3 regions of the Mesobacillus sp. S13 genome follow, and region 3 is predicted to be linked to each of the others. Evidence: riboswitches for the same ligand, from Rfam matches in the RefSeq annotation. Region 3 holds a riboswitch; each other region holds the start of a gene.
The links. Region 3 has a riboswitch for S-adenosylmethionine ahead of LGO15_RS12590 (methionine biosynthesis PLP-dependent protein). Riboswitches for the same ligand answer to the same signal wherever they lie in the genome.
Positions count from the first base shown of each region.

Region 1 (3,278 bases), 900 kb from region 3:
TCCAAACGCAATATCCATTTGTAGGCATGCTATTTTAAATTTCATCATTCATCACCGCCATAATTTCTGAAAATTATATCTTTACAAGTTACTATTTACGTTATATCATTTGTGACTAGAATTTCAAATTAAAATTTTAAAATAAACATATAAATCCTAAGCAGGTGAGAAAATGGAATTTCCACAGTCAGATTTACTAAAGAGCCTGCCCAAGCAGTTTTTTGCTTCACTGGTGCAAAAGGTGGGCGCTTATACAGAAAAAGGGGCAGACATCATCAATCTTGGCCAGGGAAACCCTGACCAACCGACACCGCAGCATATTGTTAAAAAACTGAAGCAAGCTGGAGAGAATCCAGCGAACCATAAGTATTCTCCTTTCAGAGGGCAGCGTTCGTTACGAGTAGCTGCAGCGACATTTTATAAAAGGGAGTACGGAGTCGACCTTGATCCGGAAGAAGAAATTGCCATCCTTTTCGGGGGCAAGGCTGGCCTGGTAGAAATTCCTCAATGTCTGTTGAATCCTGGGGACACTATTCTCGTTCCAGATCCCGGCTATCCTGACTACTGGTCTGGAGTCGAGCTGGCCAGGGCAAAAATGGTGACAATGCCACTCCGGGAAGAGAATGACTTTATGCCTGATTATGAAGAGTTAGCTGCCGAGCAATTGGATAAAGCCAAGTTGATGTTCCTTAACTATCCCAATAATCCTACAGGGGCAGTTGCCGATAAACAATTTTTTGATGAAACAATCGAGCTTGCACGGGAGAATGAGATTTGTGTCGTTCACGATTTTGCTTATGGTGGAATTGGATTTGACGGGAACCGCCCACAAAGCTTTTTACAGTCTGAAGGCGCAAAAGACGTAGGAATCGAAATTTATACTCTGTCAAAAACTTATAATATGGCTGGATGGCGTGTTGGTTTTGCTGCAGGAAACAAGAGTGTGATTGCCGCAATCAACTTGCTGCAGGACCATATGTATGTCAGCTTGTTTGGTGCAGTGCAGGAAGCAGCTGCAGAAGCATTGCTGGGACAGCAGGAGTGTGTGGCCGAGCTAAACAATCTATATGAAACCCGAAGAAACGTACTTATTGACGGCCTGACAAAGATAGGCTGGCAGGTTACTGCTCCAAAGGGCTCATTTTTTGCGTGGCTGAAGGTTCCAGAACCATTTACTTCGGTTGAATTTGCGGATTTCTTACTGGAAAAAGCACATATAGCAGTTGCCCCAGGTGTAGGATTCGGTGACTATGGAGAAGGTTTTGTGCGGGTGGGACTGCTGACTTCGGCAGAGAGACTGCAGGAAGCAGTCAGCAGAATTGAAAGCTTGGAAATATTCAAAAAATAGTTGACATTGTTTTATGAACCTGACATAATCCTAATTAACAAATTTACTTTAACCAATTAAATAACTTGATTAAATTATTTTCTTATCAAGAGCAGGCGGAGGGACGAGCCCGATGAAGCCCGGCAACCGATCCAGCGTAAGCTGGGCACGGTGCTAATTCTTGCAGCGAAAGCTGAAAGATGAGAAGAGTTTAGTGTATTTTCTAACCTCTTCTTTGTGAAGAGGTTTTTTTAATGCCCAAAATACAACTGGGTTCAATAAGTATCGAAGGGATTGATCTTCATGAGTGAAATTACAGCGACTTACATAGTCCATGACGCCAAACATAACCCGCAGAAAAAAGCAGAGGGAATCGCGCTCGGCTTGACAGTGGGATCCTGGACTGACCTGCCGGAACTGGACCAAAAACAATTAAGAAAACATAAGGGAAGAGTGGTTTCTGTAGAAGGCTCGAGCCTGGACCATAATTCAGAAACAGTGGCAACAATCAAAATCGCCTATCCTGCCCTCAATTTTTCACCAGACCTGCCAGCCATTTTGACAACTGTTTTTGGAAAACTCTCGCTTGATGGCAAAGTGAAACTTGTCGATCTCGAATTTGGTGAAGAGTTAAAGAAACACTTCCCGGGTCCTCGCTTCGGAATTGAAGGAATCAGGAGGAAGCTTGGTGTCTATGACCGTCCATTGCTTATGAGCATCTTCAAAGGTGTCATCGGACGTGATATGGATTTTCTGCTAAAACAGCTTAAAGAACAAAGCCTTGGAGGAGTTGACCTGATCAAGGACGATGAAATCCTGTTTGAAAACGAGCTTACACCTATTGAAAAGAGGGTCACTCTTGGGAAAGAGGTCCTTGAGCAAGTCTATGAAACTACAGGGCACAGGACCTTATATGCGGCCAATCTGACAGGAAGAACTTCACAGTTGAAGGACAAAGCAAGAAAAGCGGCTGAACTTGGAGCCGATGCACTGCTGTTCAATGTGTTCGCCTATGGCTTGGATGTTTTGCAGGAACTAAGGGAAGATGATGAAATCAGCATCCCAATCATGGCTCACCCAGCGGTAAGCGGTGCGCTGACATCGGCCGATGAATATGGCTTTTCCCATTCCTTGCTTTTAGGAAAATTACTCCGCTATGCCGGAGCAGACTTCTCGCTTTTCCCGTCACCATATGGAAGTGTGGCACTTGAAAAGCAGCAGGCGATATCAATTGCTGAGGCACTGACTGCTGAGGATCAATACGAAAGGACCTTCCCGGTTCCATCAGCAGGCATACATCCTGGAATGGTGCCGCTATTAGTTAAAGATTTCGGAGTTGATTCAATCATAAATGCAGGCGGAGGCGTCCATGGTCATCCTGGTGGAGCACAGGGTGGAGGCAAGGCTTTCAGGCAGGCGATTGAAACCGTACTCCAGAGAAAAAGCCTTGAAGAAGGGTCACTGGAGCATGATGAATTGAAAACAGCTATACGCCTGTGGGGCTCATCAGAGGCGGTGGCAAAGTGAGTCAGCCAGTAATATTTTGCGACTTTGACGGAACAGTAACAGAAAAGGACAATATCATAGCCATCATGAATGAATTCGGTTCGGATGGCTGGGATGAAATAAAAGAAGCAGTGCTGGGCCGCAGGATTTCGATCAGGGAGGGAGTCGGGAAAATGTTTTCTCTCCTACCTGTTTCGAAGAAGGAAGAAATCATTCAGTTTGCTGTACAGAACGCCAGGATCCGCCCGGGATTTCAAGAGTTTCTTGATTATGCACATGAGGAAGGTATACCTGTTTATATCGTCAGCGGAGGGATTGATTTTTTCATAGAACCTATCATTCAAAAATTCGGACCGCTCGCTGGAGTGTATTGCAATAGTTCGGATTTTACAGGAAGTACGATAAAAATAGAATGGCCAAACAGCTGCGATGATCAATGTTCAAA
Region 1 is NZ_CP084622.1:1,549,680-1,552,957, forward strand. Features, by position in the region: gene LGO15_RS07715 (carbon-nitrogen family hydrolase) at 1-45, opposite strand, end outside; gene LGO15_RS07720 (pyridoxal phosphate-dependent aminotransferase) at 173-1,348, shown strand; SAM riboswitch class I at 1,428-1,534, shown strand; gene mtnW (2,3-diketo-5-methylthiopentyl-1-phosphate enolase) at 1,631-2,854, shown strand; gene LGO15_RS07730 (2-hydroxy-3-keto-5-methylthiopentenyl-1-phosphate phosphatase) at 2,851-3,278, shown strand, end outside.
Region 1: it holds a riboswitch for S-adenosylmethionine, as region 3 does, so the genes downstream of both, mtnW (2,3-diketo-5-methylthiopentyl-1-phosphate enolase) here and LGO15_RS12590 (methionine biosynthesis PLP-dependent protein) in region 3, are expected to answer to the same signal.

Region 2 (3,278 bases), 1.6 Mb from region 3:
ATACAAAGTGCGAAGCGTGAATTTCAATCCCATCCTCCGATATCCGATATACAGGAATGGGAGGTTGAACACAATCAGGAAAATACTCATCGAAATGTTCGTCAGTTCTGCTGCGATGATGGAAAGCCCGATGACCCCTCCATCAAGAATCGCATTAGGAACCAGGAACAGGTCGAGCCCAAAAGCCGCGATAATCGCCCCAATTGTAATAGTCACAAGCTGTGTGACCTCTTTGACTACCCTTTTTTTCTTCGTTGCTGCCACTGAATATCAATCCCTTTTCTATAAAAAATAAACATCTATGAATTAGTAATGTATGTACTATACTTATTGTATCAAACTTAAAGTTCATCTGGAATTTTTACATTATATATCCATGATTAGTAAAAGTGGTAAATGGGGTAAGGAGAAGGGGAAGTTATTTGAAATTACGGAGGGGCTATCTTGGTTAAAAATACTCAGAATAAACATAGATCCAATCATCAGTCAGGTTCAAAAAAACAGGCTGGGAAAAATAAAAAGTCATATCTTCGTACAAATCCTAAGCAGCAAGTGTCAGATGAAAATAGGCTGAAGCGAGTTGATGAAAAGGAACAAAAGCACCCTGGTAAAAAAGACAACGAAAGTGCGGATTCATCCAATTCAGCTGGAAAAGGAAACGGCAACTCGCCGTCAAAAGCTAAATCAGACAACAAGCAGACCAGCCGCGGGAAGAGTTCCTCATCTGAAGAACAATTAAAAAACAGTAATGGTAACTCATCCTCCAATCAATCCAAAAGCAAAAACGGTAATGGGAAACCATCTTCTCAACAATCCAATAATGGGAATGGGAAAAAGCGTGGAAATGATGATGGAAGGAATCCCGAATCAGGCACCAATGCTTCTGAGGAGCATGAGGTAAAACATAAGGAGCAATCCGGAAAGTTCGAGACAGCTTTTAACAGGATTCATAAAGCGTTGAAAGAAATGGTGAAGGGAACGGACAGTGATGCGTTTGTCGAGCTGCTGTATTCAGGCTATAAAAATCATTCATTAGTGCGTAAATATAAAAGTGAGCTTCATCAGTTTGCGAAGCTTCGCAATGCGATTGTCCATGAGCGGGTGAACGCGGATTATTATATCGCCGAGCCTCATATCGAAGTGGTTGAACGGATCGAGGAGATATGCAGGGAGTTCGAGAAGCCGCAGACAGCGTTATCGATCGCGACCAGCCCTGTGTTTTATTATTATGAAGATGCGTATCTTAAAGATGTTCTAAAGGTGATCAATAAGTTTGATTTCACAAGATTCCCTGTCTATGACAAGGATGATAAATATATTGCCTTGCTGACTTCAACGGAAATCATCCAGTGGATGGCGAAGCATTTTTCAGATAGCGTCGTGCATTTTGAGGACGTGAGGGTCAAAGAGCTTTTGACGAAGGGGAAAAATTACTTTGTGACCTTTGTCGATGAGGATGCATCTTTGTATCATATTGAAGAGTTATTTGAGCGTTACCATACAAGAGGGAAAAAACTGCAGGCCGTCATCATCACGGAAACCGGTGACCGGCACGGGAAGCCAATTGGCGTGATCACGCCGTGGGACTTGCTTGACAGCGATCCGGAAGATTGATTAGCTGAGTGCAACTGAAACGCAAGGGTTAAGCATACAATGTCAGTGGTTAATCCATCAGACACACTGTGTGAACCCTCATTGACGGAAAGCCGGCGATGCTGGTATACTTCAGCTATTAAAAAATTATTTTCAAACTCGAAATAACTCTTATCCAGAGCGGCGGAGGGACAGGCCCTTTGAAGCGCGGCTACCTCATCTTTTTAGATGAAAAGTGCTGAGTCCTGAAGATTGCAGTCTGAAGATAAGAGAGGCTGATTGAACTTAACCTCTCCTAAATGGAGAGGTTTTTTTATAATGTTTTACCATACGACTACGAATTCTAAAAGCAGGTGACAAGATGGCTAAAAAGTTTGAAACAGAAGTATTGCATTCAGTACATACGAAGCAACAGGGTATTAAAAGCAAGGCTACCCCGATTTATCAGACGTCAGCTTTTACATTCAATGATCTTGATGAGCTGGAGGGCTTTTATCAGGGAGAAGGGAATTATTTGTATTCCAGGGTTGGCAACCCGAATACGGATGAACTGGGTCAAGCTGTAGCAGCGCTTGAGTATGCAGAAGATGGAGTGGCGGCTTCATCAGGGCTGGCTGCCATTTTAGCGGGTGTCCTGGCAGTGGTGAAAAGCGGTGACCATATTGTGGCGGCTGATGATGTTTATGGCGGGAGTTTCCATATGCTGAAGGCTGAGCTGGAACGCTTTGGAATCGAGACGACTTTTGTAGCGTTTGCGGATTTGCAAAATGTAGAACAGGCAATCCGACCGAATACGAAGCTTCTATATACTGAGTCCATCACAAATCCGCTTCTTCGTGTGGAAAAATTGGAGGAGGTCATCTCGCTTGCCAAGCAAAGAAATCTCATTGTTTTGGTGGATAATACATTCGCTACGCCGCTGCATGTCCGCCCGTTCACACTCGGAGCTGAACTGGTTGTCCACAGTGCGACCAAATACATTGGCGGCCACAGTGATGTCACATCGGGTGTAGTCGTTGGCAAGAAGGAACTGATTGCGGAAGCACGCGCAAGAATCGTGAACCTCGGTGCGAACCTCAGTCCGTTTGAAGCGTGGCTCACCTGCAGGGGACTGAAAACCCTTGGGTTGAGGATGAAGGCTCAATCAGAGAATGCCAGAAAGCTGGCTGACAGTCTGAAAGAAAATAAGAATGTCGCAAAGGTTTATTATCCATTCACTGAAGGTGAAAAAGGATTCGGTGCCATCGTAAGTATTGAACTCGCAGAACATGTGGATGCAGATCAATTTTTCAAATCGCTAGGTTGGGTTAAAATTGTACCAACACTTGCGGGAGTCGAAACGACTGTCTCCCATCCACTGAAAACTTCCCATCGCGCGCTGCCGCCGGAGGCACAGGCAGAGCTTGGAATCACGTATCGACTAGTCAGGATTTCAGTTGGAATCGAAAATAGCGAGGATATCATTCAGCAATTTGAATCAGCACTGTCTGCGGCAGTTGAAAAATAACATGAGCTCCATATAATGTTGATAATAGGCTATGTAAATGGAATGATGATTTTACAGTTTCTGAAAAATAAACGGAAAATTTTCGCTTAAATTGGAAACGACTCTTATTTTCACATGAATAAGGGTCGTTTTTCTGTTTATTTAACCAAAAACACTGGATTCTTTCTTATTTGTAGCA
Region 2 is NZ_CP084622.1:859,412-862,689, forward strand. Features, by position in the region: gene LGO15_RS04380 (YitT family protein) at 1-264, opposite strand, end outside; gene LGO15_RS04385 (CBS domain-containing protein) at 445-1,614, shown strand; SAM riboswitch class I at 1,762-1,865, shown strand; gene LGO15_RS04390 (trans-sulfuration enzyme family protein) at 1,955-3,100, shown strand.
Region 2: it holds a riboswitch for S-adenosylmethionine, as region 3 does, so the genes downstream of both, LGO15_RS04390 (trans-sulfuration enzyme family protein) here and LGO15_RS12590 (methionine biosynthesis PLP-dependent protein) in region 3, are expected to answer to the same signal.

Region 3 (3,278 bases):
TCCAAGACTAACTGCAAAAACAGGCAGTTTCAGTTGTTCTATAAATCTAGATAAAAGCTCTGAATTCTCAAGTACAAAAGATAATACAGCTCCGGGTCCATAAGCCTGCTGCTTTTGAATGCCTGACTGAGGGTGGTTCAGAAGACCAGGGTAAAAAACATTCTTGATGAAAGGCTGTTTATGTAAAAATTCAGCGATTCTCTTGGCGCTTTCCTGAGACTGATTCATTCTGACCGACAGAGTCTTCATGCCTCGCATCACAAGCCATGCATCCTGTACTCCCAAGACTGCACCGAATGAGTTCTGAAGGCAATACAGCCTTTTTGCCAGTTCTTCATCCTTGACTACTGCTAGACCCGCGACCGTATCACTATGGCCGGATAAAAACTTTGTGGCGCTGTGAAGGACAATATCAGCTCCGAGTTCAAGAGGACGCTGCAAGTAAGGTGTCATGAAAGTGTTGTCGACAAAGGTTAGGGCACCGTGACTCTTCGCTATTTCGCTGATCGCGGCAATATCCGTTACTTTTAACAGGGGGTTGGAAGGCGTTTCTGCATATAGCAGGGCTGTGTTTGGCCTGATCGCTTGTTCCACTGCCTCAAGGTCGGTCATATCGACAAAAGTGTGCTCTATACCAAAACGATTCAACACCTGTGTCACCATCCGGTATGTTCCTCCATAAACATCCTCGGTGACGACCACATGATCTCCCTGCGAGAGAAGCAAAAATGCCGTTGAAATAGCAGCCATGCCAGATGAAAAAGCAAACCCGCGGACACCGCCTTCCAGTTCGGCTATAATTTCCTCTAGTGCCTCTCTGGTGGGATTAAGGCTGCGGCTATAATCATATTTTCCGAACTCATCCGCAGAAAACTGATGGAAGGTAGAGGCATGCTGGATGGGCACACTCACTCCGCCAGTGGCTGGGTCTACTTTATGTTTGTTATGCAGCAACTGGGTTTCGAATGTATATCGATGGCTCATAAAACTTCAACCTCCAGGCGTGCTTTATTGAATGAATGATCCAAGTCAGATTTCAAATCCTCCACATTTTCGATTCCCACCGAGAACCGCAGCAGCCGTTCACAAACACCCGTTTTTTCTCGTATTTCTGCCGGGATGTCAGCATGTGTCTGTGTTGCAGGATAGGTAATAAAGCTTTCAACTCCGCCAAGACTTTCAGCAAACGTGATGACTGATAGACTTTGTAAAAATGGATTGACCATGGCAGGGGAGTGTACCCTGAAAGAAATCATTCCGCCTCTTCCGGGATAAAGGACATCCTTCACTGCAGGATGATGCTGTAAATAACTGACCAATTCACTGGCATTTTTCTCATGGCGTTCCATTCTTAATGACAATGTCTTCATACCACGAATCAGCAGCCAGGAGTCGAATGGACTTAAGACCGCTCCGCCGCCATTATGATGGAGGAAGAGGGATTCACATAGGTGCTCACCCTTTGCCACGATCAGCCCAGCAAGCACATCATTATGACCGCCAAGATATTTAGTTGCACTGTGAATGACGATATCTGCTCCTAAAGTCAATGGTTTTTGCAGCAGGGGAGTGTAAAAGGTATTATCAACAATCAGAAGAATACCGTTTTCTTTAGCAATCTTGGCAATTGCTTCAATATCAGCTTGTTCCATCAGCGGATTCGTCGGCGTCTCTACAAAAAGAGCCTTCGTCTTTTGTGTTATGGCCGATTTGACTTCGATTAGATCAGACATGTCAGTATAAGTACTGGTTAATCCCCATTTTTTGAAACCTTGTTCGAGAAGACGATAAGTGCCTCCATATAAATCCTTAGAGACAATCCATTCATCTCCGTGCTCGAATAGTGAAAGAACGGTCCAGATTGCTGCCATTCCGGAGCTGCAGGCAAAGCCGCGATCACCCTCCTCAAGGTCTGCGATCGCCTTCTCAAGAATTTCACGAGTAGGATTGCCGGTGCGGACATAATCATAGCCGCTTGATCGGCCGATCCCTTCATGACGATAGGCTGTAGTCAAATAAATTGGTGGATTGACAGCTCCTGTTATTGTTTCACTCCTGTTTCCAAGCTGCGCAAGCTTTGTATCGATTTCTGCCAATAGACTCACTCCTAATGATGTAGTGGAGGGCAATTTTTGTTTTATGAGAAAAGACGAGATCTTCGACTTAAAACAGACAGGTACCACATGAGCTCCAGAAAACAATGCGGGAAGTCCTTGATAAAACAAAAAAAGCCTTCTTAAGAAGAAGACTTTTACAGATGATAGCCATTCTTCTTATCTGCCAAGTTAAAAAACTTGCTGGAATTAGCACCTTTTCAACAAACAAGGTTGAAGGTTGCTGAAGCTTCATTGGGCCAGGACCCTCAGCTTCTCTGGATAAGATTTCATAATATTGAATTATTAAATTTCTCTAAATATTACAGCTATTCAGGGTCAATGTCAATCATTTAATTAAAGCGGTAAAGTAAATAGGTAAAAAATCATGGTGGGTGTGCGAATTAGTTTGTTTTTGATAGATTCTGGGGGATAAGGGGGCTACTGCTGTCATGAATCTGATGTTATTATGATAGGTTTTCAGATTAAAGGCATAACTCTGTCAAGAATCTGCTGTTTTTATGACAACTTTTCAGCTTATGGACGCAAACCTGTCAAGAATCTGCTGTTTTTATGACAACTTTTCAGCTTATAGGGGCAAACCTGTCAAGAATCTGCTGTTTTTATGACAACTTTTCAGCTTATAGGAGCAAACCTGTCAAGAATCTGCTGTTTTTATGACAATTTTTCAGCTTATAGGGGCAAACCTGTCAAGAATACGTTGTTCTTATGACAGCTTTTCAGTTTATATGGGCAAAGCTGTCAAGAATCTGCTGTTTTTATGACAGCTTTTCAGTTTATGGAGGCAAACCTGTCAAGAGCACCCCAGCACCCATTCCAAACAGCAAGCCTCATTTTCAAAAGAACCCTATAAAAAAACTAGCTCACCTCTAAAAGATGAGCCAGTCTTGCTTAATAGATAACTATTAATAAACTCCTACAGCATCAAAGGCTTTATTGACAGCATTTACTTCTGCGGAGGTGGATCCGTAAAGATCTTTTGCTGCTTGTACAGCTCCGGCTCGTGCCTGGCTGAAGTTAGTGGAAGATGTGAAATAGACTGTGTTTGCTCGGTAGAAAATCGCGCCCATTTTATCCGTTCCTACGCCTGGTACAGATACTCCATAATGCGAACCGCCTTCGCTCAGAAGGTAGGCAGCTTTATTGATGATTCCGCTGTTGATA
Region 3 is NZ_CP084622.1:2,454,322-2,457,599, forward strand. Features, by position in the region: gene metC (cystathionine beta-lyase) at 1-984, opposite strand, end outside; gene LGO15_RS12590 (methionine biosynthesis PLP-dependent protein) at 981-2,096, opposite strand; SAM riboswitch class I at 2,271-2,382, opposite strand; gene LGO15_RS12595 (M4 family metallopeptidase) at 3,020-3,278, opposite strand, start outside.